2 regions of the Pseudoalteromonas sp. T1lg21 genome follow, and region 1 is predicted to be linked to the other one. Evidence: predicted binding sites of a transcription regulator. Region 1 holds the regulator's gene; the other holds the start of a gene.
What was found. Region 1 encodes FliA, which starts transcription of late flagellar genes. Its sites were predicted from a motif close to CTAAAGNTNNNNNNNNNNNNGCCGATA; they were not measured.

Region 1 (3,424 bases):
ATTACATCCATCAGCTCAGGTGTAACTGTACGCACACCTTGACGTAATAAATCGAAAACATTCTCTGCACCATGACACGCATCAACAAGCTCTGTCATGCTCAAGAAACCTGCACCACCTTTTACAGTGTGAAAGCCTCTAAAAATGGCGTTTAAAAGATCTTTGTCTTCTGGGTTATTTTCAAGCTCGACTAATTGCTCTGACAAAAGCTCTAAGATTTCCCCTGCTTCAACAAGGAAATCCTGTAATATATCTTCATCGACTTCAAAGCTCATGCAGCTACTCTCCTCTTAGAAGCCCAGACTTGATAATAGGTCATCGACTTCATCTTGTCCTGAGACAACATCATCGCGAGACTCACTATCAATAATCGGCCCTTCAGGACCTGCTAGTGTATCACTGGTCGCAGGTGCTTTTTCTATGGCCTGTTTTTCTTGTTGTTGATGACCATCTTCTTGACTGCCAAACACAGTTAAGAGATTAATTAAACTGTCTTCTACTTCTCGCACTAATTCGATGACTCGGCGGATAACCTGCCCCGTTAAGTCTTGATAGTCCTGCGCCATCAACACATTAGTCATCAAACCTTGTAGTTCGTCGGTTTTGGTGTGCGAGTTATTCATGAACTTATCTAAGCTATGACATAACGATTTAAATTCACCGAGTTCAATTTCTCGGCTCATTAAACGATCCCAAGTGGGTTTTATTGTTGCGATTTCATCAGCAAGTTGTTGTGCAATCGGTAAACTTGCTTCAACCGCATCCATGGTTTTATTTGCGGCGCTTTCTGTCATTTCCATAACATAATTTAAACGCTGCTTAGCGTCTGGGATCGCTTCGGTAGTTAAATCGGCGAGACGAGTATCTAAGTCAAAGTTTTTTAACGCTTCATGAAGCTGACGCGTCAATTTACCGACTTCAGCAAACAACTCTGATTGTTCTTTCGATGCAGCTTCAAGAATCAGCTTATCGGCTTTTTCTTGTTCACCATTTTCAAGATACTCAACAAGTTGACGAGCTTGCTCTAAACTTATTTGAGGCGCAGCAAGTGCTGACATAAGCCTCTCCCCTTAGATTAACCTAAACGTTCGAACACTTTTTCCAATTTGGTTTTAAGTGTCGCAGCAGTGAATGGTTTAACGATATAGCCATTAACACCTGCTTGAGCAGCAGCAACAATTTGTTCTTTTTTCGCTTCAGCTGTCACCATTAATACAGGAATATGCTTAAGGCTATCATCAGCACGAATTGCGCGTAACAAATCAATACCTTGCATACCAGGCATGTTCCAATCTGTTACAACAAAATCAAATTCTTGATTTTGTAGCATTGGTAATGCTGTTGAACCGTCGTCAGCTTCCTGCACATTGGTAAAACCTAAATCCCTTAATAGATTTTTAATGATACGTCTCATTGTAGAAAAATCATCAACAACAAGAATTTTCATGTTTTTATCCAAAACATCCTCCGGTGAGGTTTGAACCTTTATTTACTTACTACTAATTAATCCAGTCATTGATTTTTGCTTTGAGCTTAATCATCGCCTGACCATGTATTTGACTCACACGCGACTCGCTAACATCGAGTATGTGTCCTATTTCTTTTAAGTTCATTTCGTCGTTGTAGTACAAAGACAAAACAAGAGCATCTCTTTCTGGTAACGATTGGATTGCCGTTAATAGAGACTGGTTAAACCGCTCATTTTTAACGTTATTAAACGGTTTGTCTAGTCCTAAATCCTGACCTACTGGTGTGATGACGTCTTCATCTACGCCTAAGTCTTCTATACCTAATACTTTACTCGAATTTACATCATGTAGAATATGATGGTACTCATCCAGTGTAATATCAAGTTTTTCAGCTACTTCAGTGTCTTTTGGTTCACGATTTAGCGTACTTTCTAATTCAGATATGGTTTCAGCCACAAGGCGGGCATTGCGGTGAACTGAGCGAGGAGCCCAATCACCTCTACGAATTTCGTCTAACATCGCACCACGAATACGAATACCTGCGAAAGTTTCGAAGCTTGCACCTTTGCTTGCATCAAAGTTTTTTGACGCTTCAATCAGGCCAATCATACCTGATTGAATTAAATCATCGAGTTGTACACTGGCAGGTAAACGAGCAATTAGATGGCACGCCACTTTTTTAACTAAAGAGGCATGTTTTTCAACAATCGCATTCAGATTCTGTGCTGATTGATATCCCATCGCTTTATTCACCGATGTTGTCATAGTTAGCCGTTTACTAGTTTTTCAATAAAAAATTCTAAATGGCCAGACGGTTGATTAGGGATCGGCCACTTAACTGCTTTTGTTGCTAATGTTTTAAACGCCACCGCTGCCGGTGAGTTCGGGAATAATTCAACAATCACTTTTTGACGACGCGTTGATTTACGCATGTTCTCGTCATAAGGAATGGTTGCAACTAACTCCATTGAAACATCTAAAAAACGATCCGTTACTTTTGAAAGTTTAGCAAATAATTCTTGCCCTTCACGCATACTGCGCACCATATTGGCAACAATTTTAAATTTGTATACGCCATGCTCGCGGCTCAGGACTTTAATAAGTGCGTAAGCATCGGTAATTGAGGTAGGTTCATCACATACAACCACAACAACATCTTGGGCTGCACGAGAAAAGCTTAATACCATGTCAGAAATACCCGCGGCGGTATCGACAATTAAAATATCAAACTCAGTGTTTAACTCGCTAAAAGCGCGAATAAGGCCAGCATGCTCTGAAGGTGTTAATTCCACCATGCTTTGTGAGCCAGACGTTGCTGGTACAATTTTGATGCCTGCAGGGCCTTCAACAAGAATTTCATCAAGCTCACACTCGCCTGATAAAACATGAGATAAGTTACGTTCAACACGAAGGCCAAGCATTACGTCACAGTTTGCCAGACCTAAATCGGCATCTAGTACTAATACACGATTACCTAGCTGACCTAATGCAATTGCGGTATTGAGTGAAACGTTGGTTTTACCCACACCACCTTTACCGCCAGTAACAGCGATAACTTTAACGCCACTATTATTATTTTGATTCATTTTGCGCAGGCCGCTTGCTTGATCTAATACTGTGTTAATCATACATCCCTACTGTGTTCGACGCTACTGCTTGACGTCTTGAATGTTGTGCTTTTGCTCGTTTTAAATACAATTGTTCAGCTTTTTTCACTAGTTTTTCAGCATTCGCTACGCGAATATCCTCAGGAACGCGCTGACCGTTAGTAAGATACCCTATTGGCAGACGATTTTGAATCGCTATGCTAATAATCTCACCTAAACTTAAAGATTCATCCAATTTAGTGAAGATACAGCCACTTAGGTGAACCTTTTTAAAGTGTCTTACGGTTTCTTGCAAGACATTAATCTGTGCTGTTGCACTTAATACTAAATAACTACGAATATCAACAC
Region 2 (3,424 bases), on a different contig from region 1:
ATTCGTGACTTATCAAAGCCTGGTGCTTTTTCCATTTCACTGGCGACTGCCACTGCGCGTTTTGATGATAAATCCCAGTTATTCGTATAAAGCTCATTCGATACTTGGAAATCATCAGTATGCCCTGACACGGTAATTTCGCCCGGCACATCTTTTAACAGCGTGGCGATATCTCGAATAATCGGTTTAAATTTTGGCTGTAAAAACGCACTGCCAGACGGGAATGAACCATTTTCTCGAATGCGAATAATAATTTGTTGGCCTAATGACTCAAGCTCAATTGCCCCATCCATTATTTGCTGTTCTAGCTGCTGGGCAATTTTCTTCACAAGTTCATTTGTTTGTTCTTGATCAGCCGCAGAAATTGACTGTTCCAAGGCTTGTTGCTGAGCCGTACTTTGTGACTCACCACCACGCTTGTTACCACGTTGCTCTTGACGACCACCGGCAGAGCTTTCGTCGCCGGCCTGAAACTCAAGCATTTGCTGCGTCATTTCTACGGTTTGTTGTTGAATCGTTTCAATTGGAGTGGGTTCAGGCTTACCAGGCGTGAACTCCATGGCAATGACTGAGGTTCCTTTAGGAATATCTTTTACTTCTATTTTATTTTGTACACCGAAAGCAAACTTCATAGAGCCGGCAATTTGCTTGAACTTCAGTACATCCATTTCAGAGAAGGCAAGTAAGAGTACAAAGAAACACATTAATAGTGACATTAAATCTGCGAAAGTTCCCATCCAAGCAGGTAAGCCTGGTGGTGGGCATTTGCACTCTTGATCAGACATCCCCTACTCCTCGGTATCAACTTTACGTTTTGATTCAGCCAAGTAGTTTTTCAAGATACCTTCAATCACTTTCGGGTTTTGGCCATCTTGAATACCCAGTACTGCATCAAGAATTAAGCGTTGGTTAAGCGCTTCCTCATCTTTACGCAGCTCTAGTTTTACCTGAATAGGAATAGCAACAACGTTTGCTAAGAAAGCACCATAAAGTGTTGTTAAAAGAGCAACCGCCATTGCAGGACCGATTGCTTTAGGGTCATCCATGTTTGACAACATAGCAACCAGACCGATCAGTGTACCGATCATCCCCATCGCTGGAGCGATATCGGCGAGGGACTTAAATAAGCCTGCACCAATTTCATGGCGAGTAGCAGTAAGGGAAATATCTTTTTGCAGTGTAGCTCGTACCACATCAGCATCATGACCATCCACTAACATATCAACCCCTTTACGCATAAAGCCGTTAGGGATTTCGGCTTCTTCTAATGCTAAGAAACCACCTTTACGTGCTGAGTCAGCTAATTCTACTGCTTTTTCGATTAATTCTTCTGGCGATTCAATTTTGAACATAAAGGCTTTCGCAGCGACCTTACCAATGCCCAAAAATTGCCCCATAGTGAAATTTGATAATACGATAAAAATCGAACCACCAAATACAATGACCACCGAAGGCGTGTTGTAAAACATTGCAACTTGGCCGTCACTACTTAACACCATCGACATAGCAATTAAGCCTATGGCACCAAGAATACCTATTATGGTTGCTAAATCCACATACCCCTCCAGAGGAACAATTACACGACACCCATAGGCATCAAATTTTTATTATTAACTGCTTATCGGCAAGCAATTGAAATACTTAAATCATTAAATGAATTAATTTTATTTTAATGTAAGATTTTTAAGCTACAAGTTTAAGCTGTATCTAAAACCGTAAAAATAGCATATTGAAAATGGATTATGCGTAAAAAAACACATCATTCTTTGACCTAGTTTAGCATTCCCCCTAAAATTGGCCTCACTTTCTAACAGCTATCGAGGCCACAATGGCAACAAAGAAACCAGAAAACTTAAGCTTTGAAGAAGCACTGGATGAATTATCTCAAATTGTTGCACAAATGGAGCAAGGTGAACTGTCGCTAGAGCAGTCACTCAAACAGTTTGAACGCGGCATTGCGTTGGCAAATGCTTCATCTGGTAAGTTACAACAAGCCGAACAAAAGGTTGCCATATTAATGGGCAACGATAGCCAAGCGCCTCTTAGCAATTTTGATTCAAACCTGGACTAATTAAGTGCAATTAAAAGAACAACTACAACGCGCTCGAGAAGACGTTGAAGCACATTTAAATCGCTATTTCGAACGACCACTTAATACCGAAAAAACCATCAAAGAAGCCACGCATTATGGTGTTTTAAATGGTGGTAAGCGCTTACGTCCTTACCTTGTTTATGCAACTGGCCGAATGATGGGCGCAGATAAAGCCGATCTTGATATTCTTGCCGCTGCTATTGAGTGTATTCATAGCTACTCATTAGTCCATGATGACCTACCTGCCATGGATGATGATGACTTAAGACGTGGCCGTCCTACCTGTCATATTGTTTACGGGGAAGCGCAAGCCATACTTGCCGGAGATGCATTACAAACACTGGCATTTGATTTAATCGCCAACCATCAATTTGCAGTTTCAGCTACGCAACAAGTAAAAATGATAGCCTCGTTAAGCAAAGCCTCAGGTATTGAGGGTATGGTAGGTGGACAAGCACTGGATATCGAAGCGACCGATAAACAAATTACTGTTGAACAGCTGGAGCGCATTCACCAGCTAAAAACAGGCGCATTACTTAATTGTGCAATTACACTTGGTGCGTTGTGTGCTAAAAATTGCGATGAACATACCCTCGCGCAATTAAACCTATTTGGCCAAGCAATAGGACTGGCTTTTCAGGTACAAGACGATATCCTTGATGTAGAAGCTGATACTGAAACATTGGGTAAACCACAAGGTTCAGATATTGCAGCTAATAAAGCAACTTACCCTGCTTTATTAGGTATGGCTGGCGCAAAGCAAAAAGCACAAGATTTACTGGCTCAAGCTCATCAAGCTCTTGAGGCAATTGATTACGACACCAGCGAACTGGCGAGCCTTGCTAGCTATATCGTTGAACGTAATTATTAATGCCTACAAAAGAAAGACAAAATAACTAAAAAATCAGAGCAGCAATGGGCTATAATGCACTCTGGTTAGCGAAGGATGTATAAAAAATCATGACACTTGATAGTAGCAAGTATCCATTATTAAGTTTGGTTGACGAACCAGCACAACTGCGTGATTTAGCGCAAGACAAGTTACCTGCGTTTAGTAAAGAGTTACGCGAATACCTACTTAACTCGGTTTCGCAAAGTAGTGGTCATTTAGCATCAGGTTTAGGCACTGTTGAACTAACAGTTGCGCTGCATTATGTTTATAACACTCCTGAAGATCGTTTAGTATGGGATGTGGGTCATCAAGCATACCCGCACAAAATCTTAACGGGTCGCCGTGACCAAATGCATACTATCCGTCAAAAAGACGGTTTCACCCTTTCCCATTCCGTGAAGAAAGCCCTTACGACACTTTCAGTGTTGGCCATTCGAGCA

Region 2: a site for FliA is predicted at 1,620-1,646, ahead of pomA (flagellar motor protein PomA). Genes of this name have one in related genera too.

Annotation. Positions count from the first base shown of each region.
Region 1 is NZ_PQBX01000060.1:209,959-213,382, reverse strand. It holds gene C2M25_RS14910 (chemotaxis protein CheA) at 1-275, opposite strand, end outside; gene C2M25_RS14905 (protein phosphatase CheZ) at 291-1,058, opposite strand; gene cheY (chemotaxis response regulator CheY) at 1,076-1,459, opposite strand; gene C2M25_RS14895 (RNA polymerase sigma factor FliA) at 1,500-2,210, opposite strand; gene C2M25_RS14890 (MinD/ParA family ATP-binding protein) at 2,237-3,097, opposite strand; gene flhF (flagellar biosynthesis protein FlhF) at 3,090-3,424, opposite strand, start outside.
Region 2 is NZ_PQBX01000001.1:393,048-396,471, reverse strand. It holds gene C2M25_RS01805 (flagellar motor protein MotB) at 1-785, opposite strand, end outside; gene pomA (flagellar motor protein PomA) at 789-1,556, opposite strand; gene xseB (exodeoxyribonuclease VII small subunit) at 1,829-2,071, shown strand; gene ispA ((2E,6E)-farnesyl diphosphate synthase) at 2,076-2,963, shown strand; partial or broken gene dxs (1-deoxy-D-xylulose-5-phosphate synthase) at 3,053-3,424, shown strand, end outside.